2 regions of the Bradyrhizobium sp. AZCC 1721 genome follow, and region 2 is predicted to be linked to the other one. Evidence: riboswitches for the same ligand, from Rfam matches in the RefSeq annotation. Region 2 holds a riboswitch; the other holds the start of a gene.

Region 1 (15,011 bases), 450 kb from region 2:
CGGGGACGCGCGGCGAATGGATGTCGTAGACGCCGGGGCCGATTTCGTTCGGATAGCGGTAATCCCTGAATGCATCGAGCAGCTCCATCTTCGAGCGCGAGGTCTCGATCGAGATCACGTCGGCGTCCATCGCGCCGATCGCGCCGATAATGTCGTTGAACTCCGAGTAGCACATGTGGGTGTGGATCTGCGTCTCGTCGCGCACGCCGGACGAACAGAGGCGGAAGGCGTCGACGGCCCAGTCGAGATAAACCTTCCATTCGGACTTGCGCAGCGGCAGGCCCTCCCGCAGCGCGGCCTCGTCGATCTGGATCATGCCAGCGCCGGCGGCTTCGAGATCGGCGACCTCGTCGCGGATCGCGAGCGCGATCTGCCGGCAGGCTTCGCTGCGCGGAATGTCGTCGCGGACAAACGACCAGTTCAGAATGGTGACGGGCCCCGTGAGCATCGCCTTCATCGGCTTTTTCGTCAGCGACTGGGCATATTGCCACCACTCGACCGTCATCGGCTTTGGGCGCGAGACGTCGCCGAATAGCACAGGCGGGCGAACGTAGCGCGATCCGTAGGATTGCACCCAGCCGTGCGTAGTGAAGGCAAAGCCTGCGAGCTGTTCGCCGAAATACTGCACCATGTCGTTGCGCTCGAACTCGCCATGCACGAGAACGTCGAGCCCGATATTTTCCTGCCAGCGCACGGTGCGGGCGGTCTGATTCTGCAGATAGAGCTTATAGGCTTCGTCCGTGAGGGCGCCCCTGGCGTGAGCGGAGCGAGCATTCCTGACGTCGGCGGTTTGCGGGAACGAGCCGATGGTGGTGGTCGGGAACGCCGGCAGATTGAAGCGCTCGCGCTGAACGGTGGCGCGTTCAGCGAAGATGCTGGAGCGGAAGCGCATCGGTTCATTGATGCCGGCAACGCGTGCCGCGACCTTCGCATCGTGAATGCGCGGCGAGGCCTTGCGGGAGGTCGCCGCCTGGTCCGATGCGTTCAGGTTGGCTTCGACTGTTCTGCGGCCATCGGCGAGTGCCGTTCCGAGCGTGGCCAGTTCCTCGAGCTTCTGCACCGAAAACGCGAGCCAGCTCTTGATTTCGGGATCGAGCCCGGTCTCCAGCGCCAGATCGATCGGGACGTGCAGCAGCGAGCAGGAGGGGGCGATCTGCACACGATGCTTGCCGAGTTTGGCGATTGCGGGCTCGAGCCGGTCGAGAAGCCGGCTCAAATCCGCGCGCCAGATGTTACGGCCATCGATGATTCCGAGCGACAGCACGCGGTTATCAGGAACTCCGGCGAGGTCGTTGATCTGCTCCGGCGCGCGCACGAGGTCGAGATGCAGGCCGGCGACGGGCAGGGATAGCGCGGTGTCGCGGTTGGCGCCGAGTGCGCCGAAATAGGTCGTCAGCATGATCTTGAGCTGCGGCACGCCGCTCGCGATCTCCGCATAGGCATGATGCAACGCCTGCTGGGCGACGATATCGAGATCGAGCACGAGACACGGCTCGTCGATCTGCACCCATTCCGCGCCCCGGTAGGCAAGTTCGCGCAGCACCTCGATGTAAACCGGCAGCAAGCGATCAAGCAGGGACAGCGGATTGAAGCCGGCATCCTTGCTCTTGGCGAGTTTGAGAAACGTGACGGGGCCGACCAGCACGGGGCGGGTTTGATAGCCCAGCGCCTTGGCTTCCTCGTACTCCTCGATCGGCTTGCGCGAGGCGAGGATGAATTTCTGATCCTTCGTCAGTTCGGGCACCATGTAGTGGTAGTTGGTATCGAACCATTTTGTCATCTCGAGCGCCGGCACGCCGTGCGCATCGTCATGTCCGTGACCGGCATGCCCGCAACTCGCCTCATGCGGCTTGCCTTGCGCGCCGCGGGCCATCGCGAAGTAAGTCGCAAGCGGGACCGGCCCGCCGTTCCAGCGATAGATCTCCGGGATTGCGCCGACCATCACTGATGTGTCGAGCACGTGGTCGTAGAACGAGAAATCGTTCGACGGGATCACGCTAACGCCGAGTTTTTTCTGGCGCGCCCAGTTGGCGGCGCGAAGCCCGACGCCGGTTTCGATCAGCGCCTTCTCGTCGGTTGCGCCCGACCAGAAACTTTCCAAAGCGAATTTCAGCTCGCGGCGCGGACCGATGCGCGGCGCGCCGAGGGAGGCAACGGGAAGCGAAGAAGTGGAGATGGTGGAAGTAGACGTAGCTTTGGAAGAAGTAGCATTGGAAGTAGACATTGGCTTAACCCCAAAAGTTGGGGGCAAAGGCCGAAGTGACACGTCTGGATTTTCGCGAACGGCAGAGCGCGCGCGGAAAATCGCAACCGCACCACCGGGACACCCCGCCCGAGGACGTGTATGTTGTCGAGGCAGGTCTCCTGGCTCGCGGGTCAGTGCTGCTGTCCGGCCTTCCCGAAACCTTGCGAGGTCTCAGTGACTTTGTTGGACAGCGGCTCGCCGCTTACAGTTGCGGGGGCAGCTCCGGCTTTGGCTTTTCGGCCGCACCGGCTTCCCTCTTAGCTTCGGAAGAACGTCTCCCGAAGAACCACGACGGGTCCACTTATCGGCAACGCGGCAGGCGCGTCAACTCGGCGACATTCACCGGCGCGTTGTCATCGTTGTTCACAGCCGCGGGGTTCCGTCGCCGAAATTCTTGCACATCGCCCGCTCCCCCATTGACACGTTCGTTCAAATCGCACCAGATATAGCCGTCACGGTCCGCCATGACCCAACACATGGTGGCTAAGAGGGAAGCCGGTGTATCGCGTATTTGCCGCGAAAATCCGGCGCTGCCCCCGCAACTGTAAGCAGTGAGTTGTTCCGAATCTTACGTCACTGATGCGGCATCGCATTGGGAAGACACGGGAACGACGGCGACCTGCGAGCCAGGAGACCTGCCGCGACACCGAAAAAACGTCCACGGGCGGGGTGTCCCGGCGGCGCTTGCGGACTCATGCCGGCGTTTCTCGCCGAGCATTTGAAGCAGCGTCTTCTCCGACATCCGGCCCCAACACCATCACGGGGTCTCTTGATGTCACTCTCTCCCGATCGCGAAGCCAACGTCGCTCCATTCATCCGACTGCGCCCCGAATCGCTTGCCGCCTCGGAATCGCAGCCGCCGATGCAGGTGATTCGCCGCAACGGCACGGTTTCGAAATTCGACGCGAGCAAGATTTCGGTCGCGATGACCAAGGCGTTTCTGGCGGTCGAGGGACATGGCGCGGCGGCCTCCCGCCGGGTGCATGAAATCGTCGAGCAACTGACCTCGGACGTCGTCGGCGCGCTGTCGCGCCGGATGAGCGAGGGCCGCACCTTCCATATCGAGGACGTGCAGGACCAGGTCGAACTCGCCCTGATGCGCAGCGAGCACCACAAGGTCGCGCGCGCTTATGTGCTCTATCGCGAGGAACGCACGCGCCAGCGCGCCGGACAGGACGTGGCCAAGGCCGCCCAGCCATCGGGGAAGCCCTCGTTACGTGTCACGCTGGCCAGCGGCGCGCAGGTCCCGCTCGATATCGCGCGGCTGACGCTGATCATCGAAGAAGCCTGCGCCGGTCTCGAGGGAGTCGGCGCCACGGCGGTGCTCGCCGAGACGCAGCGCAATCTCTATGACGGCATCAGCGAGGACGAACTGGCGCTGGCGGCGGTGATGGCCGCGCGCACGCTGGTGGAGCAGGAGCCGAACTACGCCTATGTCAGCGCGCGGCTCTTGCTCGACAAGCTGCGCACCGAGGTGCTGTCTTTCGTGCATGATGCGCCGACCAGCGCGTCGCAGGCCGAGATGGCCGAGCGCTACGGCGAGTACTTTCCAGCCTATATCAAGGCAGGCATCAAGGCCGAACTGCTCGATCCCGATCTGGCGCGCTTCGACCTGAAAAAGCTTGCAGTCGCGCTGAAGCCGGAACGCGACCTGGCGTTCCAGTTTCTGGGTCTGCAGACGCTGTACGACCGCTACTTTCTGCATGTGCACGGCAATCGCATCGAGCTGCCGCAGGCGTTCTTCATGCGCGTCGCGATGGGGCTGGCGATCCGTGAGATCGACCGCGAGGCGCGCGCGATCGAGTTCTACGATCTCTTATCGTCGTTCGACATCATGGCCTCGACTCCGACGCTGTTCAATTCCGGCACGCTGCGGCCGCAATTGTCGTCCTGCTTCCTCACCACCATCGCCGACGATCTCGACGGCATCTTCAAGTCGGTCAAGGACAATGCGCTGCTCGCAAAATATTCCGGCGGGCTCGGCAACGACTGGACCCGCGTGCGTGGGCTGGGCGCGCACATCAAGGGCACCAATGGCGAAAGCCAGGGCGTGGTGCCGTTTCTAAAGGTAGCCAATGACACCGCGATCGCCGTCAACCAGGGCGGCAAGCGCAAAGGCGCGGTCTGCGCCTATCTCGAAACCTGGCACATCGACATCGAGGAATTCTTGGACCTGCGCAAGAACACCGGCGACGATCGCCGCCGCACCCATGACATGAACACCGCGAACTGGGTGCCCGACCTGTTCATGCAGCGCATCGAGGCCGACGGCGAATGGACTCTGTTCTCGCCGGACGAGACGCCCGACCTGCATGACCTCTACGGCAACGCATTCGCCGAACGTTACGCAGCTTACGAAGCAAAGGCGGCGCGGGGTGAGATCCGCGTGTTCAAGCAGATCCGCGCCACCGATCTCTGGCGCAGGATGCTGACCATGCTGTTCGAGACCGGGCATCCGTGGATCACGTTCAAGGATCCCTGCAATCTGCGCTCGCCGCAGCGCCATGCCGGCGTGATTCATTCCTCGAACCTCTGCACCGAGATCACGCTTAACACCTCCGATGACGAGACCGCCGTCTGCAATCTCGGCTCGATCAATCTGCTCAATCACGTGCGGGAAGGCCGGCTGGACGAGGCGCGGCTGCAACGCAGCGTGACGACGGCAATGCGGATGCTCGACAACGTCATCGACATCAATTTCTACACCATCCCCGAAGCGCGCCGTTCGAACCTGCGGCACCGCCCGGTCGGTCTCGGGCTGATGGGATTCCAGGACGCGCTGCAGGCGATGCGGATTGCGATGGCTTCAGATGCGGCGGTAACGTTCGCCGATACCAGCATGGAGATGATTTCTTATTACGCCATTTCGGCCTCCGTCGATCTGGCGGCCGAGCGCGGGCGGTATCCGTCGTTCGATGGCTCGCTGTGGAGCCGGGGCATCTTGCCGATCGATTCGATCGAACTATTGGCGGAAGCCCGCGGCAGTCTCGCGATGAACCGCGGGATGACACTCGACTGGGATCGCTTGCGCGAGCGCGTCAAGGCGACCGGCATGCGGAATTCGAACGTGATGGCGATCGCGCCGACCGCGACGATTTCCAATATCTGCGGCGTCGCGCAGTCGATCGAGCCCGCCTACCAGAATCTCTACGTCAAGTCGAATATGTCCGGCGACTTCACCGTGGTGAACGAATTTCTGGTCCGCGACCTCAAGGCGCGCGGGTTGTGGGACGAGGTGATGGTCAACGACCTCAAATATTTCGACGGCAGCTTAGGGGCCATCGATCGCATTCCCGACGACCTCAAGGCGCTCTATGCCACCGCGTTCGAGATCGACAGCGCCTGGCTGATCGAGGCAGCATCGCGCCGGCAGAAATGGATCGACCAGTCGCAGTCGCTCAACCTCTATATCGCCAACCCTAGCGGCAAGAAGCTCGATGCGCTCTATCGGCTGGCGTGGGCGCGCGGGTTGAAGACGACCTATTACCTGCGCTCGCGCAGCGCGACGCATGTCGAAAAGTCCACGCTCCGGGGGACCGACGGCAAGCTCAACAGCGTCGCGTCCGCGGCGATGATGGCTCCAGCCCCGATCATCGTCGCGCCGGCCGCCACCGCGCCGGATTTGACCGGTGCGGTGGCGTGCTCGATCGATAATCCCGAATGCGAAGCCTGCCAGTAAGCAGCAAGAACAAGAGGAAATCACAATGCTCGACTGGTCCGAACCATCCGCATCCCCGCGTCAGACGCCGCCGCCCGTCGTGGTGCAATCCGTTACCCAGGCCGAACAAACCGGCCTCGGCATGATAGATCGTCGCGGCGGACGCGTATCTGTCGACGACAAGCGGATGATCAACTGCCGCGCCGACGTCAATCAATTGCTGCCGCTGAAGTACAAATGGGCCTGGGAGAAATATCTCGCCGGCTGCAACAATCACTGGATGCCTACAGAAGTTTCCATGCAGGCCGACATCGCGCTGTGGAAATCGCGCGACGGGCTGACGGAAGACGAGCGCCGCGCCATCAAGCGTAACCTCGGCTTCTTCGCCGCTTCCGAAAGCCTGGTCGCCAACAATATCGTGCTGGCGATCTACCGCCATCTGACCAATCCGGAGTGCCGGCAATATCTGCTGCGGCAGTCGTTCGAGGAGGCGGTGCACACCCACACCTTCCAATACATCGTCGAAAGCTTGGGGTTGGACGAGGGCGAGCTGTTCAACATGTATCGCGAGGTGCCGTCGATTACCGACAAAGCGGCGTGGGCACTGAAGCACACGCAGCATCTCGACGATCCGGATTTCAGGACCGGCACGCCGCAAGCCGACCAGGCGTTCCTGCGCGATCTCGTCGCCTTCTACGTCATATTCGAAGGCATGTGGTTCTATACGGGCTTCGCGCAGATTCTCTCGCTCGGCCGCCGCAACAAGATGGTCGGCATCGCCGAGCAGTACCAGTACATCCTGCGCGATGAGTCCATTCACCTGAATTTCGGCATCGATGTCATCAACCAGATCAAGATCGAAAACCCGCATCTATGGACCAAGGCGTTCCAGGACGAAGTCCGCGCCATGGTGCGCGAGGCGGCCGAACTGGAAGCGGCCTACGGGCGAGACACCATGCCGCGCGGGTTTCTCGGGCTGAATGCGGCGCTGTGCGAGAGCTACATGCACTTCGTCGCCAATCGCCGCTGCGCGCAACTCGGGCTGCAGCGGGTGTTCGACGAGACCGAGAATCCGTTTCCCTGGATGTCGGAAGCGATGGACCTGAAGAAGGAGAAGAATTTCTTCGAGACGCGGGTGATCGAGTACCAGAACGGCGGTGCGCTGAGCTGGGAGTAGGGGAAGCCATACTCTCCCAACACGCCGTCCCCGCGAACGCGGGGAACCCGGCGCATGCCAAACCGGCCAGTGTTGAGGTAAATAGCTCGCAAGCCCCGCCGGCAAAACCTCTGCAGATCCGCGTTGCAAAACCGTCTTGTCATCAGCCGTGAATAGTTGTTCACTTCTTCAAAGCGATAGCGCTTCTTATCGCTCAAGACATTGAAGGTGTGCGCGTTCTGGCAGGCTCCGCGGGGCTCGAGGGCGCGCCGGGGACGGAAAACGCGCCATGGTCTATCGGCGAACCCATCAGGTCGTAAAGCGACTGGCGGCGCGGCGTAGCGCCATACTGGCGGCGGCGCGGGATGCTGCGGCCGAAGGCGGCATGGCGGCGGTGCAGATCGCCCCGGTTGCGGTCCGCGCCAATGTCGCGGCCGGCACCGTCTATCGTTACTTCCCCTCCAAGGCCGAACTGATTTCCGAACTGATCGCCGAGGTCTCGCGGGATGAACTGGCCGCGATCCGCCGCGCGGCGGATGCGGCGCCGGGACCGTCGTCGGCGCTCGCCGCCGCCGTCACCACGGTTGCCGTACATGTGCTGTCGCAGCGCAAGCTCGCCTGGGGCATTCTGGCCGAACCCGTTGATGTCGACGTCTCGGTGTCGCGGCTTGCCAGCCGCCGCGAAATCTCCGGCGAGATCGCTGCCAGAATTGACGCCGCGGTGCGCGCCGGCCATTTGCCGGCGCAGGATACCGCGCTCGCCGCCACCGCGCTGCTCGGTGCGCTGCATGAATCGCTGGTTGGCCCGCTGGCGCCCGAGAATCTGGATGACCCCGCGAAGCTGCGCGACGCCGTGCAGACGGTCACACTTTTGGCGCTACGCGCCGTCGGCGTGATGGACGCCCGCGCCCGCGGCCTCGTGGTGCAGGCGGTGCTGCCGGCAAAGGCGCTGGTCGGGGCCTAGAAACCCTCCCCCTTTGCGACACGCCCTTTGCCGCAACCATTTGTGTCGCAACCATTTGCCACGCTGCGGCTTATCGACGGTCCAACCCGCGATCAGGAGCATGCGATGAGCACGACATCAGGGTCCGCCAAATGGCAGGGCGGCATCAAGGACGGCAAGGGCGCGATCTCGACCAAGAGCGGCGCGCTGAATGATTATCCTTACGGCTTTTCGAGCCGCTTCGAGGGCAAAGCCGGCTCGAATCCGGAAGAATTGATCGGCGCGGCGCACGCCGCGTGCTTCACCATGGCGCTGTCGCTGATTCTAGGTGAAGCCAAGCTCACCGCCGAGCAGATGGAAACCAAGGCCGACGTGACGCTGGAAAAACAGGGCGATGGTTTTGCCGTCACCTCGATTCATCTGACGCTGAATGCGAAGATTCCGGGCGCTGAGGACACGAAATTTCAGGAGCTGGCGGGTAAGGCCAAGGAGGGCTGCCCGATCTCGAAACTTCTGAACACGAAGATCACGCTGGACGCGAAACTGCAATAGTTCTCCGTCATTCCGGGTTCGCGCTTGCGCGCGCCCCGGAATGACGGCGGGAGCTGACGGCCATCACCTACGCGCCATCACTTCTCCGGCTTGCCTTCCCCACCGACAGTGGCGATGCGTACCATGTTGGTGGTGCCGGGGATGCGAAGCGGCACGCCGGCGACGATGATCACGCGCTGGCCTGCGTTGGCGAAGCCGTCACGAAACGCGATCGAGCCGGCGCGGTCGACCATGTCGTCCTGGTCGTGCGCATCTTCCGCCACCACGCAATGCACGCCCCAGACGACCGACAATTTGCGGCCGGTCGCAAGGTTCGGCGTGATCGCCACCACCGGCAGCTTCGGCCGCTCGCGGGCCACGCGGATCGCCGTGGAGCCCGATGAGGTCCAGCAGATGACCGCGGATAATTCCAGCGTCTCGGCGATCTGCCGCGCGGCGTCCGCGATGGCGTCGCCGACCGTATTCTCCGGTTCGGCCCGCTGCGCCGACAGCACCGAGCGATAGGTTGGATCGCGCTCCACCTCCTCGCCGATGCGATTCATGGTCGAAACCGCCTCGACCGGGAATTTGCCGGCGGCCGACTCAGCCGACAGCATGATGGCGTCGGCACCTTCATAAACCGCGGTCGCGACGTCGGAGACTTCGGCGCGCGTCGGCACCGGCGCCTGGATCATCGATTCCAGCATCTGGGTTGCGATCACCACCGGCTTGCCGGCGCGGCGCGCCATCCGCGTCATCTGTTTCTGCAGGCTCGGCACCCGCTCCAGCGGCAGCTCGACGCCGAGATCGCCGCGCGCCACCATCAGCGCGTCGGAAGCATCGATGATCTCGGCGAGCCGGTCGATCGCCTGCGGCTTTTCGATCTTGGCCATGACAGCCGCGCGGCCGCGGATCATCCGCTTGGCTTCATGGACGTCCTCGGCGCGCTGCACGAAGGAGAGCGCGATCCAGTCGACACCGGTCACCAGGGCTGCTTCGAGATCGGCCCGATCCTTCGGCGTCATCGCCGACACCGGCAGGTCGGTATCGGGCAGGCTGACGCCCTTGCGGTCCGACATCTTGCCGCCGATCACCACGCGCGTTACCGCGCGTTCGGACGTGGTTTCCTCGGCGATCAGCCGCACCTTGCCGTCGTCGAGCAGCAGCGCATGGCCCGGCCGAAGTGCTGCGAGGATTTCCGGATGCGGCAACTGCACGCGGTTGTTGTCTCCCGGCGCTTTGTCGGAATCGAGTACAAAACTCTGGCCGTTCTTCAACTGGATCGAACCTTCGGTGAACGCGCCGAGCCGCAGCTTCGGTCCCTGCAGGTCGACGAGGATGCCGATCGGACGGCCGTAGCTGCTCTCGACATTGCGGATGGTATTGACCAGCTCGCGCATCTTGTCGTGCGGCGTGTGGCTCATGTTGATGCGGAACACGTCCGCACCCGCCTCGAACAGCTTCCGGATCATCGCGCTGTCGGACGATGCCGGGCCGAGGGTTGCGAGAATCTTGATACGACGGAGCCGTCTCATTGCTTGGGCGCCGGGGCTGGCGGCAGACCCGGTCCGGCCGGCGGATTGGACAGGCCGGGAACCCCGCCGGGGCCCCCCGGTCCCATTGTTCCTGGAATTCCCGGCACGCGCTGCGCGGGCTGCTCGTTGGCTTCTGTCAATTGCACGGTCCACGCTCGCTGTTCGCCTGTATCGACCTCGAAGAACCCGGTGCGGTCATAGCCACGCGCCAGGCAGTTCTCGGTACCCTTGATGGTGAATTCCTTATCACGCGAACACATGAAGGCCTGCCCCGACCATTCGCCGCCGCGATCATAGTCAAGCGCGTAGATGTAATAGTAGCGCGCAACAAGAGTTCCGCGCAGCAGTGTCTCGCAACTGCGTGACGACACGTTCCACCACCCTTCAGTGGTCCAGCCCTCGGCATCCTTGTAGCCCAGCGCGATGCCGACCCGGCTGGACGTGTTGTTGCAGAGCCGGAAATCGGCCGCTGCTGGACTGCTCCACAGACACGCCACCGCCAGTGCAAGCAGCGGCGCAAGGCCGGCGGCGGTCACGCGAGCGGGGAGGGAAGGCAAGCAGCGCGAATCTTTTCCGATCATGCGGCGAAGCTATATCAAATCATTGACGATTTCGCGTGACCCGGCGGGCCCTGTCAACGGCCGGGAACGCCTTTCCCGCGCTATGGGAAACCGGGACTCCCTTGTGAGGTAGCCAATTTTGCGCGCAGATATGGCAAAATCTGTGACGATTCCCACCTGATATCAATGTGACGCGGGGTCCAAGACCATGACGATCGACGACAAAACCAGAACAGAACTGGAAGCCGCCGTTTTCCGGCGCCTGGTCGGCCACCTGCGTGCCCGCACCGACGTCCAGAACATCGATCTGATGAATCTGGCCGGCTTCTGCCGCAACTGCCTCTCCAACTGGATGAAGGAAGAGGCCGACGCCAAAGGGGTCGCCGTCAGCAAGGACGAGAGCCGCGAGGCGGTCTACGGCATGCCCTATGAGGAGTGGAAGGCGAAATATCAGGGCACCGCCACGCCCGAGCAGCTAGCCGCGATGAAGAAGGTTCATCCCGGGCATTGATTGGCCGTCGGTGAGATTCTTCCGGGCTACGATTCCTACCTTCCTGTGGGCGCGCTGTGGATGAGCGCGATGCTGCCTTGACGCGAGGCCCCCCGATCTTGAGGGTCATCTGCGAAAAAAGCGCCGTGCGGTAACGCGTGCGGCGCTTGATCTTTCAGCATCACCGTCAGTTCCATTCAGGAGTATCCGATGGCCACCTCCGCCGCTGCAGCCGTCCAGGACGAGCCCGCGACAAGATTTGCCAAAGACCAGCTCAAGGCCATCATCGAGCGCATCGAGCGTCTGGAAGAAGAGAAGAAGACGATCTCCGACGACATCCGTGACGTCTATGCCGAAGCCAAGGGCAACGGCTTCGACACCAAGGCGCTGCGCACCATCGTGCGGATGCGCAAGCAGGATGCCAACGAGCGCGCCGAGCAGGAAACCATTTTGGAAACCTACATGCAGGCGCTCGGAATGCTGTGAGGTTTTCGTCGTCCTGGCCAAGCGAACGAAATGAGCGCGAGCCGGGCCATAACCACAAATGGTGATGTTGAGCAAAGCCGGGGCTACAGCCGGCTCCAACGCGTACGTTCGTGGTGATGGGGTCCGCGAGGACGACAGGGAGCTTGTGGAAGCAGTACGACCGGAACCTAGCGCAGCGCGGCGGTGCGCAGCACGAACGACTGCGTCGGCAGTTGCGCGGTTGCCGATCCCGTGAAGCGGTCGCAGGTCATGCCCATCATCGGATCTTCCGAGAAAGTCATGGAGACCGCGGCCTGCGGCTTGACGAAGTGGGCGCGCATCTGGGTCATCTCGGTGTCGCCGAGCACGGTCGTCGACATCGCGCTGCTGGCGCTCGGCGCCAGCATCACCACCCGCATCCAGACATTGTTGCCCTGTGCGGCGGCAAGGCGGGTCGAGGTGGCGACCACGCTGTCCTGACCCTGGGTGCCTTTGGCGACAACGGTGTTGATTTCGGTCGCGGCGGCGCCGGAGTTGCGCACCGGGCGGGCGGGGCGCGGGATAGCCGCGGAGGCGGCGACGATGTTGGAGCGATCGAGCGGCGAAGAAGCGGCCGGCGCATAGGCCATCGCCTTGTTGAACGCGTCGCTGACGCTGGCGGTCGGTTGCGGATCGGTGGCGGCGGCGAGCGCCTGACGGGCGCGCAGGGCCGCAACCTGTGCCGGGGTTGCCTGGTTCGCCGCGGTCGGTACGTCGTCCCAGAAGCCGCGGGAATTGATGATATCGGCCGGCGTTTGCGGCCTCGGCTCGGCCTTGTCGGTGGACGCCTGCGCAACCTGTTTCGTCTCAGGCTTGTTCGTCTCAGGCTTGGGCTCGGCTCGAGCTCTGGGCGCCGACACGATCTGGGCGTCGGCCGAGGCGAGCTGGATCGTCGCACCGACCGGCTTTGCGCGCGGTGTCGGGACCGGTTCGGCGGATTTCACGGCAGCCACACTGGTCGGTGCAGGCTTCTCGTTCTTGACGGGGGCGCTGGCGGCCTCGTCATCCTCTTCAGTCGTCTTGCCGCCCCTGAACAGAGCTGCGAACAGGTTCGGCATCTTGATGGTTGCGGCACTGTCGCCATTGCCGCGGCGTTCGATGTCGGCGCGGGCCAGTTCATAGCCCTTCATCGGACCGCCATTAGACGGCAGGTGCACTGTGCGTCCGTCCGGGAATACCCTGGCAAGCTGATCGTGGGTCATGCGCGGCCAGTGACGAACGCTGCCGGTATCGAGGTGGACGAAAGGCGATCCGGAGGTCGGGTAGAAGCCGACGCCGCCGCGCTGCAAGCGGAGACCGGCGGCGCGGATCTGCTCCAGCGGTATGTCCGGGATGTAGAAGTCCATGGCGTGGCCAAGCATGTGCTGGCTGAAACGCGCCACGCCGGAGGAGCGGCGGCGGAGCATGGAGTTGGTGGCGGGGGAGCGATAGGCGGAGATGACCTGGATCGGCTTCTTGCCGTCGACGTCTCGGTAAACCTCCCAGATGATATCGAACAGGTGCCGATCCATCGTGGTGGAGTCCTGGCTGCGCCAGTCGCGAAGGAAATGATTGAGCTTCTTCAGCGCCTCTTCGTCGTAGCGCCCGTCGCGCTTGAAGGTGACGGTGAGATCTTCGCCGGAATGGGTATGATGGAAGGAGAGGGTGCGGGTTTCGTTCAGCGCCGTCGCATCATGCACCGTGCCCGCGCCAGCCAGCAGCAAAAGCGACGTCAAGCCGACCCGATATCCGGCTTTTGGCAGAGCAAGCGGATTGAATTGGCGCGCGAAACCAGCCAGCACGTATGAGCCCACCCAGTCGACGAGCGTTCACGGTGTTCTTTTGCAGACCCCCGGCAAAAGACGATGAACGCTTTCTTAAAGCAGGAGGGTTAACCGAGGTTTACCGTCCTGCCCCCAAGCAAGCCTTAACCTAACGCGTGGACTGTGGCGAAAACGTGCCCTGCCGAATCCGGGATGGCTAATGGTTAACCAATCAATCTCTCCGCCGAAGAGAGATTGTTGATTTCATTCGGCAATTCCGCGCTACTGACCGTAGTCCTCCGGATTACCGGGTGAACCGCGGTTGCGGCCGGCGACCAATCGGGGCCGGCGGCGTCATGGGCGACGGACCGCCGAACAGGCGCTCGAAGAATGACGGGCCGGAGGAGAAGGTGTTGTCGCTGGCGAAGTTGACGCCGGCCGGCAGGCTTGAGCCGGACGGGCGCGAATAGCTCGGTTGCGAATGGGCAACCATGGCTTCCAAATCCTTGCTGCGACCGTTCCTGAGCAGGGCGATCATCGTGGCGTCGCGGCCATAGATGTCCTTGCGAATCTGCAGCTTGCCGGCGTCGTCCACGAAAGCGGTCTGGTAGGTGATGTTGACCGGAATCGGCGTCGGGAATTTCAGGTCGATCTCGCTGCGGCCGTACATGCTGCGGATTTTTTCCGGCGTGTAGCGCTCGTTCGGCATCACGATATTGAGCAGGGTCGAGGCGTACTGATCCGGATTCTGCACGCGCATGCAGCCATGGCTGAACGCGCGTTCTTCCTTCGCGAACAGGTGCTTGTCCGGGGTGTCATGCTGATAGACCAGGAACTTGTTCGGGAAGTTGAAGCGAATGCGGCCGAGCGCATTGGCTTCACCGGGCGGCTGCGAAATGTGGATGCTGCCGTCGCGGTTACGCTCGAGCCGCAGACCCATGCGATCCAGCACGGTCGGATCCTGCTGCAGGGCAGGCAGATATTCGTTGTAGATGATCGACGGCGGTACGTTCCATGTCGGGTTGACGGTGATGAACTTCATCGTTTCCGTCAGCATCGGCGTGGCGTGCTTGCCCGGCTTACCGGTCACCACGCGGGTGGTCCAGACCGGGTGACCGTTCTGCATCACCTTCAGCGTGAAGTCGGGCACATTGAGAATGACATAGGCGTTGCCGAGCGAGGCAGCGCCGAGTTGGCGCGGCAACCAGCGCAAGCGCTCCAGATTGACGAGGACCGTATCGATCTGCCGGTCGCGCTTCGGGCTGTTGATCGCCTTGACCGTGCGGTCGTCGAGCACGCCGGTCGGCTTGAGATCGGCGCTCTCCTGGAATTTGCGGACGGCGGCAGCAACCTTGGCGTCGTAATACGTGCCGTCGGGATTTTCGGTGACGCCGAGCTTGGCGCGCAGTTGCGGCACGCGCGGGTCTTCCGGCGCGACCTCACCCTGCTTCTTGGTGGCGGCCTTGTAAGCCAGCGCCGGACCCTCGGCGATGTGGATCATCGGTCCGTCGCCCTGGCCGCGCAGCTCGGCGAGCTTGGCCTTCAGATCCTTGTAGAGCTTGTGCGGCGGGTTGTAGCCGTCGAGCGCCGCCGAAGCGTCCTTGGCGGTCGAGATGTTGGCGAGCACTTCCGCCGGGTCGGTCGGGT
Region 2 (15,011 bases):
CCCGCTTTGTGCTGCTGCGCGCCTTCTTTGCGGCCTTTGCGGCGGGCGCACGTTGCGGCTCGGCTGCTTCGCGCGCAAGCCGCAACGCCTTCAGCTTCGCCATATTGTCGAGCACGGCTTTCGCCGCTGCGTCGCGTTCGGCTTTGCCGGACTTGGCGTCCTGAACGGCCTTGGCCGCCTTGTCGAAGCGCGCCTGGGCGCGATCGCGATCCTCTTTCGTCATTTCAAGTCAGCCTCTTTTCGCAATCCTGGCTTTGGTCTTGCCCTTGACCTTCGATTCCGGCGGATTTGCACGGTCGGCCGCTTCCTTTGCCAGGCGCAGCGCGCGCAGCTTCTCGGTTCGCTGGCGGATCGCAATATCGGCAGCCGCGATCTCGGCCATCGCCTTGATGCCGTCGACTTCCTGGGCGCGCTTGCGGTTGAGCCTCATTTCTTTCAGCTCGGCGGCGCTCTTCGGCTCATCATTCATGTCATACCTCTGAAATCACGACTGATATCGTCGAGCGGTCTGTGGCCCATTTACCACGGATCGGCGCGCAGAGGATGTTATTTTCGGTCGAAAATGGCGCAGTTTCTGACAGAATCTGCCTTGATATGAAAGGTTGCGGGAACACGGCAGGTCGAGCCGGTCTTCGATGAGCGGCTCGATGAAGCTGAGCCTTACGGCTTGCGGCCGATCACGGCGCCGTTCGCGGCGGGTGCGTCGAACCAGACCGTCTCGATGTCCCAGAATCCGGCTTCCTCGAGCCACGCCGAGTATTCGGCCGGCGTGTAGTTCCGCCCTTCCGTCTCGATCAGCATGTTGAGGCTCATCAGCGCAGCCGGCGCCGGCCCGGTCTTTTCGTCATTGACGAGAAGCTCGCTGATGACGACTGCGCCGCCGCTCGGCAAAGCCTCGAAGGACCGGCGCAGCAGGGCGCGGTTCTTCCTCGTCCCAATCGTGCAGGAGATGCACGTCGTGATCCCCGGGAAGCTGTTCGAAGAAGTTGCCGCCGGCGGTCTCGATGCGGTCGGTCAAGCCGGCCTCGGTAACGGGGTGATTTCGGGATTCGGACAATCGGTTACGGCTGAAACGGACCGATACCCAACGCGGTCATCGCTGCGCAACGTGCTCAATGGGGGCGGCACGGATCGATCTTCAGCTCCTTGCACGGATCCTTGACGCGCTCGATGGTCCTGATCACCTTCTGATGCAGACGACCGTTCTGCATGATCACCTCCGAGAGATACTCGTTCATCACCACGTCACGCGTAACCGGATCGATTTCGATCGGCCCGCGTGAGCTGTCATGCGTCCAGCCCTTGAGCGCCGCAAGCGCCTCGCTTGGGTCGCTTTTCCCGTTCGTTGCAAGGATCGCGTGCACGATTGCCGCCATGCCGTCGTAGCCGCCGACGGCGAAGAAGTCCGGAACTGCGTCGGCACCGTATTCCTTCTTCCATGCCGCGACGAAGCGCTGGTTCTCCGCGTGGTCGAGATCGGCATTGTAGTGGTAGGCGGTGACAAGACCGGCCGCTGCCTCTCCCATCCTTTGCAACTTGCTGTCCTGGCTGATTTATAGCCGACCACCGCGGTCTTCGCCTGCAGTGTCTTAGCGGCGGCCTCGCCCATGGAGAATCCAGCGTGCCAATTGCTGAACGATACGCGGACATAATAGGGCGAGAGGTTCGGGATGTGCGATGCGCCTGCGTTCCGGATCACCGCGAGCTTCTTTCCTGCGTTGACCAGCGGCGCGCTGGCGATCGCGCTCGGCGAATCGTACGAGCCGGTGAGGATATCGACATTGTCCTGGGTCAGCAGCTCCTGCACCGCGACACGCGCATTGGCGCCGGCGAGATCTTTGGCGTCGCGTCTGATCAGCTTGATCGTGTATGGCTTGACCTTGTCGGGGTTGAGCTTGAGGTAGAGATCAAGACCTCGATCGATTTGCTGCGCGTTCTCCGCGCCCACGCCGGTATAAGGCAACTGAACGCCGACCTTCACCTCCTGCGCAGGTGCCCAGGTGCTGGAGAGGATCAAGGCGGTCGAGGCTGCGGCGATCCGTCCGGTCACCAGACTCCTAGATGCGGCCGGCAGTCGCATAAGACGGCTGTTCTTCTGCATGTGGTCAACAGGCTTCGTGTGCATCACTAGTGTGGCGGTTCAGAAGTCCGCACCATTCTCGCGGCGAGTTGGACATACGGACTTCTGAACCAAGCCACAGACTTCTGAACCAAGCCACAGACTTCTGAACCAAGCCACACTGGAATCAACGAGTTGCCAGTGTCCTTCGATTCCAGAGTTCGTGCGGGCCCCGCTGCCGATAAGGCGCTGCGAGCGATTGCGGCAGCGAAGCGTAGCGCTCGCGGCATCAGCTCTCAAATGGCAGGCCGACATACTGCTCGGCGAGCGATGCCTGCGCACGCTCCGACGCAAGAAGGTAATCGAACTGGTTCTCGCGCATGCGCCGGTCGAACGGCGCTTCATTAGGGAACTGGTGGATCAACGTGGTCAGCCACCACGACATGCGCTCGGCGCTCCACACCCGGCGCAGCGCCATATCGGAATAGCCGTCGAGATAGTGGGTGCGGCCGGCCTTCAAGGCCTCGGTCAACGCGCGCGAGAGGTAGAACACGTCGGAGACCGCGAGGTTGAGACCTTTCGCTCCTGTGGGAGGGACAATGTGCGCTGCGTCGCCCGCCAGAAACAGGCGACCATAGCGCATCGGCTCGGCGACAAAGCTCCGTAGCGGCGCGATCGATTTCTCGATCGAGGGACCGGTCACGATGCTGTCGGCCATGTCCTTCGGGCAGCGCGCCTTCAATTCCTCCCAGAAGCGGTCGTCCGGCCAGTCCTCGATGCGGGCGTCGAGATCGCACTGGATGTAGTAGCGGCTCAGCATCGGGCTGCGCTGCGAGGCGAGCGCGAAGCCGCGCGAATGATAGCAATAGCAGATCTCCGGATAGGGCGGCGTCTCCGACATGATGCCGAGCCAGCCGAACGGATAGCCGCGCTCGAACGTGCGCAGCACCGACGCCGGGATCGATTGCCGGCTCACGCCATGGTGGCCGTCGCAGCCAGCGACATAGTCGCAATCGATCCGGCGGGTCTGCCCGCCCTTTTCGTAGGTCACGTGCGGGCGGTCCGACGTCAGCTCGTGCAGCGCTACGTTTGCCGCGTCATCGATCACGACGCCGCCAGCGGCGTCGCGCGCGGCATAGAGATCCTCGGTGATCGCGGTCTGGCCATAGGACATCATCGGTCGGCCGGTGAACTTGCGGGTGTCGATGAGGAAGTGCGGCTTGCCTTCCCACGCGATGCCCGAGCCGTCATGGACACGTCCCTCCCGATCCATGCGCGCGCCGAGGCCGACCTCGCGCAAGAGTTCGATCGTTCCCGCTTCCAGCACCCCGGCGCGGATGCGCTCGAGCACATGGCCGCGGCTCTGCCGCTCCAGCACGATGCTGTCGACGCCGTTGCGGGCGAGCATGTGGGAGAGTAGTAGACCGGCGGGACCGCCGCCGATGATGGCAACCTGCGTTCGCGTCATCGCCGCATGAGGCCTCCCTTGAGTTACGGCTTACGGCCGATCACGGCGCCGTTTGCGGCGGGTGCGTCGAACCAGACCGTCTCGATGTCCCGGAATCCGGCTTCCTCGAGCCACGCCGAATATTCGGCCGGCGTGTAGTTCCGCCCTTCCGTCTCGATCAGCATGTTGAGGCTCATCAGCGCAGCCGGCGCCGGCCCGGTCTTTTCGTTATTGACGAGAAGCTCGCTGATGACGACTGCGCCGCCGCTCGGCAAAGCCTCGAAGGACCGGCGCAGCAGGGCGCGGTTCTTCGCCTCGTCCCAATCGTGCAGGATCATCGACAGGAGATGCACGTCGTGATCCCCGGGAAGCTGTTCGAAGAAGTTGCCGCCGGCGGTCTCGATGCGGTCGGTCAAGCCGGCCTCGGTAATCTTTCCCGCGGCGATCGCGGCCACATGCGGCAAGTCAAACACGGTCGCACGCAGCGCCCCATACTGTTTGCAAAGCTCGATGTCGTACGCGCCGGATCCACCGCCGATGTCCAGAAGGCGGCGGAAATGACTGAGATCCACGGCTTCGCCGAGCTTGCGCGCGGTCATCGTGGAGAGCGAATGCATCGCCTCCCAGAAGAGTGCCAGCATCGTCGGATCCTCGCCGTCGAACATCGAGGATTGCACTGCCGGGTCCCACGTGGTTGGCCGGTTCGTGCGCAGCGCCTCTGTAAGCCTCCCCCAGCCCGCGTAGAGCCGCTTGTCAGCCATCTGCACGAAGCCACCGAAGTAATACGGTTTCCCGCGCACGAGATAGGCTTCGCTTAACGGCGTATTGCGATAACGGCCGTCCGTTTTCTCCAAAAGCCCGAGTGCAGCGCAGCCGGTCAACAGCATCTCGGCCGGACGTGGATGCAGACCGAGGGCTTCCGCCAGCCCGGCAACCGTGATGCTGGCGCCGCCCGCAAGGCGGCTGAAGAGGTCCAACTCGTGCGCAGCGGCCAGAGTCTTGAAGGCCCAGAAACCGGTCGAAAGCGCCATCAGCGGGACGGCGGAAGGAAGCTCCAGCTTGGGGGCAAGAGTTTTTGTTCGAGGCATTTCGGCCTCCCATGTTCCAGACTAAGGACCGTGGCTTGCATGACCGTGTTGGCGAACATTGCCATCCTAGTATCGTAAGAAATTACAAGACTGGTAGAAGTGCCAATTCATGGATTCTCGGCCAGTCCAATTCTCGTTTGGCGTCGCTGCGCCTTCAGCGGAGCGACGGAAGAAAGCTCGGGCGCGGCGGCAATCGGCTGGACGTTTGCATGCTTGGCCGGAGGCGCTGTCCGCGAAAGCTCCACGCGAATATTCTCACGGGGACAGCGGCAGCAGGCAATTAGTTATGTAAAGCGACCTGCCCCTTTGACCCTTAACGGTCAGGGGCCGGATGGCCGTCGCAACATAACTTCGTGCTCGACATAGTTCGGCTTATGTCGAGTTCGACATAAGCCGAACCGGCTGTATCGGTCAGAACGTCGCGCCAGCCTTCACCATGAAGGTGCGGCCGGGCAGCGGATAGGCCGAGAAACGGCCGGGCGTGAACGAGCTCGCAATGGCGTAGTCGTAATAGAGCGCGTTGAACAGGTTGTTCACGCCCACCGACCAGAAGAAACGATCGTAGGCGCCGCTCAGTTTCAAATCGACGGTGGCGTCTGCCGGAATGCGGCGCTGGGTGTTGGCCTGGTCGTTGTCCATGAAGCGTTCGCTCCAGGCGCGCACCGTGGCGTCGAACACCAGATAGTTCTGCCAGATGTTCCAGGTCACGCCGCCGCTCGCGGTGTAGCGCGACACCAGCGGCACGTCGTTCCCCGCAAACGCACCCTCGCGGAAGACAGCGCGCGTATAGGCGACGCCACCCCGCAGCAGCACGCTGTCGCTGACGCGCAGCGAAGCGCTGGTCTCGGAGCCGTAGCGGCGGGTGGGATCGAGGTTCAAGTTGTGGAACAGCACGGGATTGAAATGGATCTCGTTCTCGAGGTCCATGTTGTAGATGCTCGATTGCATCTGGAAGGCACCGCTCTTGATGCGGAAGCCGCCCTCGATGTCGTGCGAGGTCTGGGTCTTCAGATTGAAGTCGCCGGGCAGCGGGGTGAAGAAGGGGTCGAATGCCGGACCCGAGGCGACGCGCTCGTCCACGGTCGGGGTGCGGAACGCGCGTGCGGCGCGGCCGAACACCGAGAATACGCCATTGAAGCGATGCTCGAGGCCAGCATGCAGCGCATATTGCGTTTCGTTGCTGTCCAACGGGAAGGCCTGAGCGCTGCAGTTAAAGAACATGGCGCAACCGGGCGCGTTGGGGTCGTACCGATCCCGGGCACTCAGGCTGGTATTTTGAATCCTGGCGCCGTAGGAGAAATCCGTCGTCGGCAGCAGACCGACGGTCTGCTGCCAATAGCCCGCCACCGACTGTTGCGACAGATCGTAGATGTGGGTGGGCGGAAGGCCTTTGAACGCCCCGCGTTCCTGGTTGAACGTCGCATCGTAATAATCGATGCCGGTCAGGATCTGTGAGGGCATCCCGAGTATCGAGTTCTTGACACTCAGTCGCGGCGTGATCGACCAGGTCTGCAGTGCCGCATCGTTATAGGTCGAGGAGAAGCTCGGCAGCGGCGAAGCAAACGGTACCGCACCGAAGAAACCGCTTTGCGTATCCTTCTTCCGCACGCCGCCGTCGACGATGAGTTCGGCGCCGTTCCACAGCGTTTTTGTGAAACCGGCGGTGGCGCTGGCGCCCTGCTGATTGCCGTAATCGAACGGCGTGGCGGCGCCCCGGCGGTTCGTGACCAGTTCGTTGAGACCGATCGAGGGATCGACGAAGCGGCCGCCGGGGAATCCGAGCTTTTGGTCGTCACCGGTCACCGTGAGAAAGGCCTTGAGGTCGGGCGTGGAGTAATTGAGATTGCCGACCCCGTTGCGCTGGTCGAGCGCATTGTTTTCCCGATAGCCGTCGGACTTGATTGCGTTGCCATAGAACGATGTCGACCACGGTCCGTAATTGGTCGTGGCCGAGAGATTCGCAAGTCGTTGATTGAACGAGCCGACGCCGGCCTCGCTTCGAATGGCGACTGGTGGGCCGCCGACGCCGTTCTTCAGGACGATATTGATGACACCGCCGACCGCGTTGTCGCCATACAGTACCGCGCCACTGTTGCCGCGGGTGATTTCAATCCGCTCGATCGAATCGCGCGGAATGGTCGAAAAATCGACGCCGGCCATGTCGATGTCGTTGAGCCTTCGGCCGTTGATGAGCACCAGGGTATTTGAGGTCGCGAAAGCGCCGAAACCGCGGAGGTCGACGCTGGTCTTGGCGCCGTTGACGCCGCCAAACAGGCTAGTCAGTTGCACGCCCGGCGTTTGCGCGATGATTTCCTGCAACGTTTGTGCGGGCGAATGCGCGATCTCTTCGGCGGTAATAACGGTCGACGCCGTGCCGACGATGCCGGAGAACTGCCGTCCGCCGCCTGCGCCCGCGCCTTGCGGGGCGCTTTGCGATGCGACGTTCGAGCCGGTCCCCGCCGCAGGTCGCGTGCCGGTCAACGGCGCAGCCGCGGGCACGATGCGGCGCGAGGTCGATCCTTCATCGTAGGTCGGTTTGGCGCGGGTCCGGTTCGCGTCAGTGGGCGAGGTTACCTCGATCGGTGGCAGTTGCTCGGGCGCCGTTTGCTGCGCCTGTGCGCCGGAAATGCCAAGCGAGATGGGTATCAGGAAGCTGCTGGTGAGCCAAAAGCGGCGGCGCCGCGTGGCTGTGTTGGTGAAAGACATGACTTGGACCTCGGTGACGTCAGTGGCACGTCACAGCGAACCAAGTCTCACCATGTGCTTTCAGCAACTCAGGTGAAGCTAATGTCTGTACTCCCCGACCGACATCTTCGCGTGTGACCACGGCTGACGGCAGGTCTCCTGGCTCGCGGGTCGTTACCCCATCGTCGCCTTCCCAGGACCGAGATGCCCAGTGGCTTATGACGAAGGATTCGCCGCTTACAGTTGCGGGGGCAGCCGCGGAATTGGGGGATTTCCCCGCACCGCATTCCCTTTTGATCCCCAAAACGGGAACCGTCGGGAACTATGGTAGAAGTTTGTCAAAGTCCGAGTCAATGCGCCCCGGGGCGTCCGGCGATCCTCACTGGACGAGTGCGCTATTTTTGCCGCATGAGCACGCCTGCCCGCCACCTGTACCGGGGCGGGTAAACCTGCTTTAGGACGATCGATGAGTGTTGAGGCCGTAACCGTGACCAATGAGGAAGCCGCGCGCCGGCGGATCGGCACGACGGCAGCGCTTGCTGCCCTCGTGGTGCTCTTGATGCTGATCTCGCTCGGTATCGGTCCGGTGCGGCTGTCGCCGCTTGCGGTGGCGGAAGCGCTGTTCGGCGGCGGCAGCGAGGTGGCGCAGGTGATCGTGCGGGAAATCCGCCTGCCGCGGACGCTGCTGGCGCTGGCGATCGGCGCCATTCTCGGGCTGTCGGGCGCGTCGCTGCAGGGCTTGCTCCGCAATCCGCTGGCCTCGCCCTCGCTGTTCGGCGCGCCGCAATCGGCCGCGTTCGGCGCCGTGCTGGTGATTGCGCTCGGGCTCGCCGACGTGCGCTCCTATGCGCTCCCGGTCGCGGCGATCGTCGCAGCATTCGCGTCGGTGTTCGTGCTGCTCTCGATTGCCGGCCGCAACGCCGGGCTGCTGATCCTCATTCTGTCGGGACTGGCGATTTCGAGCTTTGCAGGCGCTGCCACCGCGCTGGTGATGAACCTCTCCAGCAATCCCTTCTTGGTGCTGGAGATCGCATTCTGGCTGCTCGGCTCGCTGGAGGATCGTAGCTTTCAGCATGTAATGCTGGCATTTCCCTTCATCATTGCCGGCGCCCTGATGCTGTTCAGCCAGCGCCATGCCTTTCGGGCGCTGAGCCTGGGCGAGGAAACCGCGCAGAGCCTTGGCGTCGATGTGGGGCGTCTGCGGCTGTTCGTGATTTCGGGCGTCGCGCTCGGCGTCGGCGGCGCGGTCGCCGTCACCGGCACCATCGGTTTCATCGGCCTGGTTGCGCCGCATCTGATGCGGCCCCTGATCGGCCATGACCCCGGGCGTCTGCTGGTCCCGAGCGCACTCGCCGGCTCGGCGCTGCTGCTGGCGGCGGACATCGCGGTGCGCATCATTCCCTCGACGTCGGACATCAAGGTCGGCGTGCTGACCTCGATCATCGGCGTACCGTTCTTCCTCTATCTGATCATGCGCGAACGCCGCGCGCTCGGTGGAGGCGTCGCATGAGCGAGGCGGCGCTACTGACCGCAACGGGGATCGGCGTGCGGCTTGCCGGCCGCGTCGTGCTGAGGGACGTTTCGCTGGCGCTGTCGGCGGGACACCTGGTGGCGCTGGTCGGCCCGAACGGCGCCGGCAAGACGACGCTGCTGCGGGCGCTGGCCGGGCTAATCCCCTCCGAAGGCGAGATCGCGGTCGGCGGCGATGCGCTGGCCTCGCTGCCGCTCCGCGAGCGCGCCAAACGCTTCGGTTATCTGCCGCAGGGGCATCTCGTGCATTGGCCGCTGCCGGCGCGCGATATCGTGGCGCTCGGCCGCTACCCGCATGGCGCAACCGATCCGGCGCGGCTGTCGCCGAAGGACGCCGAGGCCGTGCTGCGCGCGATGCAGGCGGTCGACGTGATGGAGTTCAGCGATCGCCGCGTCACCGAGCTGTCCGGCGGCGAGCGCAGCCGCGTCGCGCTGGCGCGTGCGCTGGCGGTGGAGGCGCCGATCATCCTGGCCGACGAGCCGACCGCCTCGCTCGACCCGCGGCACCAGATCGACGTCATGAAGAATTTGCGCGCGACCGCGGACAAGGGCGTGCTGGTCATCGTCGTGACGCACGATCTCGGGCTTGCAGCCCGGTTTGCCGACCATGTGCTGGTGCTGAAGGAAGGCAACCTGGTGTCGTGGGGCACGCCGAGCGAGGGGCTATCGGAGCAGGTGATGGCGGATGTGTTTCGGATCAGCGCCTACCGCGCGGATTATCAGCACGAGGCGGTCATCGTGCCCTGGGCGGATATCTGATGCGACGGCTCGGCCTTCTTGTCGCGATCGCCACGTTGGCGATGTCAGGCGGCGCAGTATTCGCGGCCGGCCCTCCGCGTATGGTGTCGATGAATGTCTGCAGCGATCAGTTGCTGCTGACGCTGGCCGACCCCGAGCAGATTTTGGGTCTCAGCCGCTTCGCGCGCGACGGCTGGCAATCGCAGGCGGGCGACATCAGCCGCTATCCGGTACTGTCAGGCGCGGCCGAGGACGTGCTGCTGCTCAAGCCGGACCTGGTCATTGCCAGCGCATTTGACAAGCGCTCGACGCGGGAGCTGTTGAAGGCGAAGGGTCTTCATCTTGCCGAGCTCGCCGTGCCGCGAAACCTCGACGAAGCCCGCGCGCAGATCCGCGAGATCGGCGACATGACCGGGCACCCCGATCGCGCGGCCGCCGAAATCGCGCGGCTCGACGCCGCGCTGGCGCGCGCCCGCCGTGCCGCCGCCGAGCGGCATTATCGCGTGCTGCCGCTGTCGCGGCGCGGCTGGGTGGCGGGCAGCGACAGCTTTCTCGGTTCGCTGCTGAGCGAAGTCGGGCTGCGCAGCGCCGCCGGCGATCTCGGCCTTACCTTCGGCGGATTTGCCTCGCTGGAGGCGATCGTTTCCCTGAGGCCCGACTTCGTCGTGGTTTCGAACGCCGGCGATTATGCGCGAGACGACGGCCAGGCGTTTCTGGTCCATCCGGCGCTGGAGCGCTTCTACCCGCCGGAGCGGCGCATCGTGATTCCGGAGCGGCTGACCGAATGCGGCGGCGTCATGTTGGCCGATGCGCTCGATGCGCTGACGGCGGAGTTGAAGCGGGTGGGGCGGTGATGTCCGGGTAAAACTGGGGCCGTCGTCCCTGCGAACGCAGGGACCCATAACCACCAGCCTACATTGTTGAAGCGCAGCCGTCGCCCCTTGTGCCCTTTGCGCGGGCCGCGGTGTATGGGCCCCTGCGTTCGCAGGGGTGACACGTTGAGAGGTTCTCGCCTCTATCCCGTTGTCCCTGCGTTCGCAGGGACGACGACACCATAAAGACTACTCGTGCACCACCGGCCCACCTATCTTCTTCCACGCGTCCAGCCCGCCTTCGATATGCGCGGTGTTGGCGAGCCCCGCGTTCTTTGCCGCGGCCACCGCCATCGCCGAGCGTTCGCCGAAGGCGCAGAAGAACACGACCCGGCGGCCGGTGGCGGCGGCGACTTCGCGCAGCATGCCGCCGGGCTTGAGGCTCTCGGCGATGCCGGGGTAGGGCGCATGCAGCGCGCCCGAGATCGTGCCATGCTTGGCGCGCTCGCTGGTCTCGCGCAAATCCACCAGCAGGATATCGGGCCGGCCAAGGCTCGCAATCGCGTCGCGTGCACAGAGCGCGAGTCCCTGCTTGGCAAGCTCCTCCTGGTGCAGGCCGACATGCATGTTGGCGGGCACCGCGACGTCCATCATCTTGGGGTTCGGCAGCTTCAGGTTCGCCATCAGCTCAATGTATTCGTCGACGCTGCGTACCTGCAGCCGTGGATTATAGCGGCGCTCCTCGCCGATGGTGGAAACCGTGTCGCCCTTGTAGTCATGGGCGGGGAATACCAGCGTCTCGTCCGGCAGTTTCAGAAGCCGGTTGAAGATCGATTCATATTGCGCCCGGGAAGAGCCGTTCTGGAAGTCGGTGCGGCCGGTGCCGCGGATCAATAGCGTGTCGCCAGTGAAGACGCGGTCGCCCATCAAATAGCTGTAAGAATCGTCGGTGTGGCCGGGCGTGTACATGACATCCAGGCACAACCCCTCGATCGTCACCTTATCGCCCTCGGACACCCGCATCGACACCACGTCGGCCTTGCTCTGCTCGCCCATGATGGTGATGCACTGGGTGCGGTCGCGCAATTCGCCGAGGCCGGTGACGTGGTCGGCGTGCAGATGGGTGTCGACCGCCTTCACCAGCCGCAGATCGAGCTCGCGCAGAAGCTGGCAGTAGCGATCGGCCTTTTCCAGCACGGGGTCGAGGATCAACGCCTCGCCGCCGGCGCGGCTCGCCAGCAGATAACTGTAGGTGCCGGACACGCTGTCGAAGAGTTGACGAAAGATCATGGCTACACGTCCGCGTTAACTCAGGTTGGATCAGGGCCGGACGTAGCTCCAGCCCGCTCCTGCAATTCCATCCACTTTACCACGCCTGAGGGCGCGATGAAATTACGGCTCGCTCGCAGGCGGTCACGGCCGTACCAGCGTGTACCCGTTCTCCGTCAGAAACAGAATCTGCGCGACCCCGACCTGCACCGGCGTTGCCGCGGCGATGAATTCCGGCCGTTTGCCGGCCTCGCGTTCGAGCGTATCGACGGTGTTGAGGCAGACGTCGAAACGCGCGCCTTGCGCGACCAGGCTCTCGACCATCTTGCGGTTGGGATTTTCCGGGCGCAGCAGGTCGATGCCGGGGCCGAACGCGACGACCTCGATCGCCACCTTGTCGGGATCGTAATGCTTCATCAGGTTGCTGGCGACGCTGAGCACGAGGCCCTGCTTGCGCGGATCGTTGTCGGAGAGCTGCAGCACGATTTTGTGCTCCGCGAACGGCTTGTCCTGCAGTGGTGCCTGCTGGGCACGGGCCTCGGGCGCGGCGGTTGCGATCAGAAGCGCCGCGGCTATCGCGCGAAGGATGGTCGAAAAGCCCGTCATGCCTGTCCCGCAATGCCCGGATTGCCTTCTACGCCTTTCAGCGTTACGCCCGGCGGCGAGCGGTTGGGCGGTTTGCCCGACCTCAGATACCTTGCGACCACATCCCAGACCGGCGCGCCGGTCTGTTCGTTGACCGAGGCCCAGCCCGCCACTCTGTAATGCTTGTCGGCTTCCAGCGTGCGGCCGTTGTCGAGCTTGAGTTCGGAAATCCGCTTGCCCACGGTTTCAGTCGGTGTGCAGGTGTAGGCGAGCCCGCCGACGCGGACCATGTCGCCGCCCTGCTGGTAATAGGGGTCGGTGTTGAAGAGATTGTCGCAGATGTCTTCCAGCACGTCCTTGATCTGGCCGCCGGTCATGGTCTGGACATAGGTCTCCGGATAGGTGACGGCGGTCTGCGCCATCACGTCCTCCATCGTCAGCGGCTGGCCGGCCAGCGCCGTGGTACCCCAGCGAAAACCCGGCGACAGCGCGATCTCCGCGTTCAATTCGCCGAGCAGCGCATCGCAGATCAGTTGATCCATGCTGCCGCTGAAATTGCCGCGGCGATAGAGCAGTCGGTCGGCTGCTGCGATCTTCTCGTTGAGCGTGGCCGCATAGGGCTCGCGAGTCTTGTCGATCAGCGCCTGCATCGCCGGATCGGGCTTCAGCAATTCGGAAAACACCGGCAGCAGCCGGTAGCGCACATCCTTGATTTTGCCCTTGCCGATGTCGAGGTCGAGCACCGCCAGAAACTTGCCGTTCGAGCCGGCATTGGTGACGAGCGTGGTGCCGCCTGCGTTGGTGACGGCAATCGGCTGCGGCACGGCGTCATGGGTATGACCGCCGAGAATGACGTCGATGCCGGTGACGCGGCTGGCGAGCTTGAGATCGACATCCATGCCGTTGTGCGAGAGCAGAATGACGGCGTCGACCTTGTCGGTGTTACGATGCGTATCGACAAGTTTCTGCAGCTCCTCGTCGCGGATGCCGAACTTCCAGTCCGGCGTAAAGCGCTTCGGATGGGCGATCGGCACGTAGGGGAACGCCTGTCCGATTACGGCAACGCGATGGCCACCGATTTCCTTGATGACGGACGGCTTGAACACGCGCCCCGATGCCGGGTCGAACGCCTTGGCGTCATTGAAGGCGGCTTCTTCAGTGAGATAGACGTTCTGCGCCAGGAATTCGCCCTTGAAGCGTTCGAGGTTGGCGCGCAGCGCCTTCTCGCCATAGGTGAATTCCCAATGGCCGGTCATCGCCTCGATGCCGAGCAGGTTGGCGGCCTCCACCATGTCGACGCCACGCATGGTATTAGCGAGGCCGGTGCCCTGCCAGAGATCGCCGCCGTCGAGCAGCAGCGAGCGGCCGGAGCCGGCTTCGCTCCGCATGCGATCAGTCAACGTCTTCAGATGCGCGAAGCCGCCGAGCTTGCCGAACCGGCCGGCGGCCTTCTCGAACTCGATGCAGGTGAAAGCATAGGCATCGGCACTGTCCGGGCGGATGCCGAAGCGATCGAGAAAGGCGCGTCCGACCAGATGCGGCGGGTTGCCCTGCATCGGTCCAACGCCGAGATTGACGCTCGGCTCGCGGAAGAACACCGGCCGAAGCTGCGCGTGCGTATCCGTGATGTGCAGGATACGTGCATTGCCGAACCGCTCGAGGTCGTAAACGCCTGCGTTGTCGGCGCCGCGCGCCAGCCGTGGCAGGCTGCCGGACAGGGTGGCAGCGCCCGCTAGCGTCAGAAAATCGCGGCGGCGGATGGTCATGCGGGTCTTCGCGCGTCGTAACGGTGTCAGCGTATTTCCAGATCCTTCCAGCGGGTCTTCTCGCTGGTGGCCTGGAAGATCGAAGCTTTGGCCAGCGCCTCCGCTTCCTTGGCCGACGCGGTGGCCTTATCGAAATCACCCGCATCCGCCGCCTTCTTCGCCGCCGCCAGCGTGTTCGCCGTGGTGGTCCATTGGTTGCGTAGCTTGCCGGCCTCCTTGTTGGCGGCTTCAGCCGCGGCGTAGGCTGCCTTGAATTCGTCCTCGGAGCCCAAGGTGAGCGCGGGCACAGCACCCGCGGCAAACAGCGCTAGAACTAATGCGGATTTCTGCATCAAGTTCCTCATGGCCGCGCTCCCGGACCTGAAATCGGCAGTCCGTTGCTGACATAGGACAGGTAATATTCGACGTTGCGATATTCGTCGTCCTGCGGGCTGAGCGGCACTGCGCGGATCTGGCTGTTGCAGGTGGTGAAGCGCCGGCTGGTAGTGCCCATGCCGCTCCATTCCGAGCGGTAGATCGGCATCGCATTGACGATGCCAAGCGCGGGCGCCAGGATTTCGGCGCGGATGCGCTCGCCCGGGCTCTGCACATGGCAGGTGGCGCAGGAGAAGTTGAGCTGCCCGCGCCGGGTGTAGAAATATTCCTTGCCGCTTTCGTAAGCCGCGAGCGCGCGCGGATCGTTCGGGATCTTGATGTCCATGGGCTTGCCGCGCGAGGTGAAGGCCATGTAGGCGGTCAGCGCCGCCATTTCGTCCTTCACATAGGAGAACGGCGGTTCACCGTTGGCCTCGCGGCAGCGGTTCAAGGCCAATTCAAGCGTGATGACCTTGCCTTCCTTCTCGTCGAAGTAAGGGTAGTTCTGGCGGATGCCGATGCCGCCGTTCGGGAAGCAGTCCGCATAGGTCTTGCCGTTCTTGAACGGCTTGGAGAACATCTCCTTGCCCATTTCGAGCGAGAACTCGTAGGGCGGGAACTGTTCCTTCTCCTGCCACTGCCGATAAAGGTCCTCGTTCATCGAATAGGGGCCGTTGA

Evidence for each region. Region 2 has a riboswitch for cobalamin ahead of V1273_RS32570 (TonB-dependent receptor). Riboswitches for the same ligand answer to the same signal wherever they lie in the genome.
Region 1: it holds a riboswitch for cobalamin, as region 2 does, so the genes downstream of both, metE (5-methyltetrahydropteroyltriglutamate--homocysteine S-methyltransferase) here and V1273_RS32570 (TonB-dependent receptor) in region 2, are expected to answer to the same signal.

What each region holds. Positions count from the first base shown of each region.
Region 1 covers NZ_JAZHSB010000001.1:6,358,075-6,373,085, reverse strand. Annotated here, with positions in the region: gene metE (5-methyltetrahydropteroyltriglutamate--homocysteine S-methyltransferase) at 1-2,224, opposite strand, end outside; cobalamin riboswitch at 2,338-2,551, opposite strand; cobalamin riboswitch at 2,684-2,902, shown strand; gene V1273_RS30415 (ribonucleoside-diphosphate reductase subunit alpha) at 3,018-5,924, shown strand; gene V1273_RS30410 (ribonucleotide-diphosphate reductase subunit beta) at 5,950-7,080, shown strand; gene V1273_RS30405 (TetR/AcrR family transcriptional regulator) at 7,349-8,023, shown strand; gene V1273_RS30400 (OsmC family protein) at 8,129-8,554, shown strand; gene pyk (pyruvate kinase) at 8,632-10,068, opposite strand; gene V1273_RS30390 (DUF1036 domain-containing protein) at 10,065-10,649, opposite strand; gene V1273_RS30385 (DUF1244 domain-containing protein) at 10,837-11,139, shown strand; gene V1273_RS30380 (DUF2312 domain-containing protein) at 11,329-11,604, shown strand; gene V1273_RS30375 (DUF882 domain-containing protein) at 11,772-13,415, opposite strand; gene V1273_RS30370 (L,D-transpeptidase family protein) at 13,669-15,011, opposite strand, start outside.
Region 2 covers NZ_JAZHSB010000001.1:6,812,559-6,827,569, reverse strand. Annotated here, with positions in the region: gene V1273_RS32605 (hypothetical protein) at 1-223, opposite strand, end outside; gene V1273_RS32600 (hypothetical protein) at 230-469, opposite strand; gene V1273_RS32595 (methyltransferase) at 661-891, opposite strand; gene V1273_RS32590 (hypothetical protein) at 845-1,018, opposite strand; gene V1273_RS32585 (ABC transporter substrate-binding protein) at 1,113-1,535, opposite strand; partial or broken gene V1273_RS34155 (ABC transporter substrate-binding protein) at 1,568-2,080, opposite strand; gene pobA (4-hydroxybenzoate 3-monooxygenase) at 2,349-3,527, opposite strand; gene V1273_RS32575 (methyltransferase) at 3,551-4,537, opposite strand; gene V1273_RS32570 (TonB-dependent receptor) at 5,006-7,300, opposite strand; cobalamin riboswitch at 7,412-7,611, opposite strand; gene V1273_RS32565 (FecCD family ABC transporter permease) at 7,746-8,789, shown strand; gene V1273_RS32560 (ABC transporter ATP-binding protein) at 8,786-9,568, shown strand; gene V1273_RS32555 (ABC transporter substrate-binding protein) at 9,568-10,401, shown strand; gene V1273_RS32550 (MBL fold metallo-hydrolase) at 10,609-11,649, opposite strand; gene V1273_RS32545 (DsrE family protein) at 11,773-12,234, opposite strand; gene soxB (thiosulfohydrolase SoxB) at 12,231-13,979, opposite strand; gene V1273_RS32535 (hypothetical protein) at 14,006-14,323, opposite strand; gene soxA (sulfur oxidation c-type cytochrome SoxA) at 14,320-15,011, opposite strand, start outside.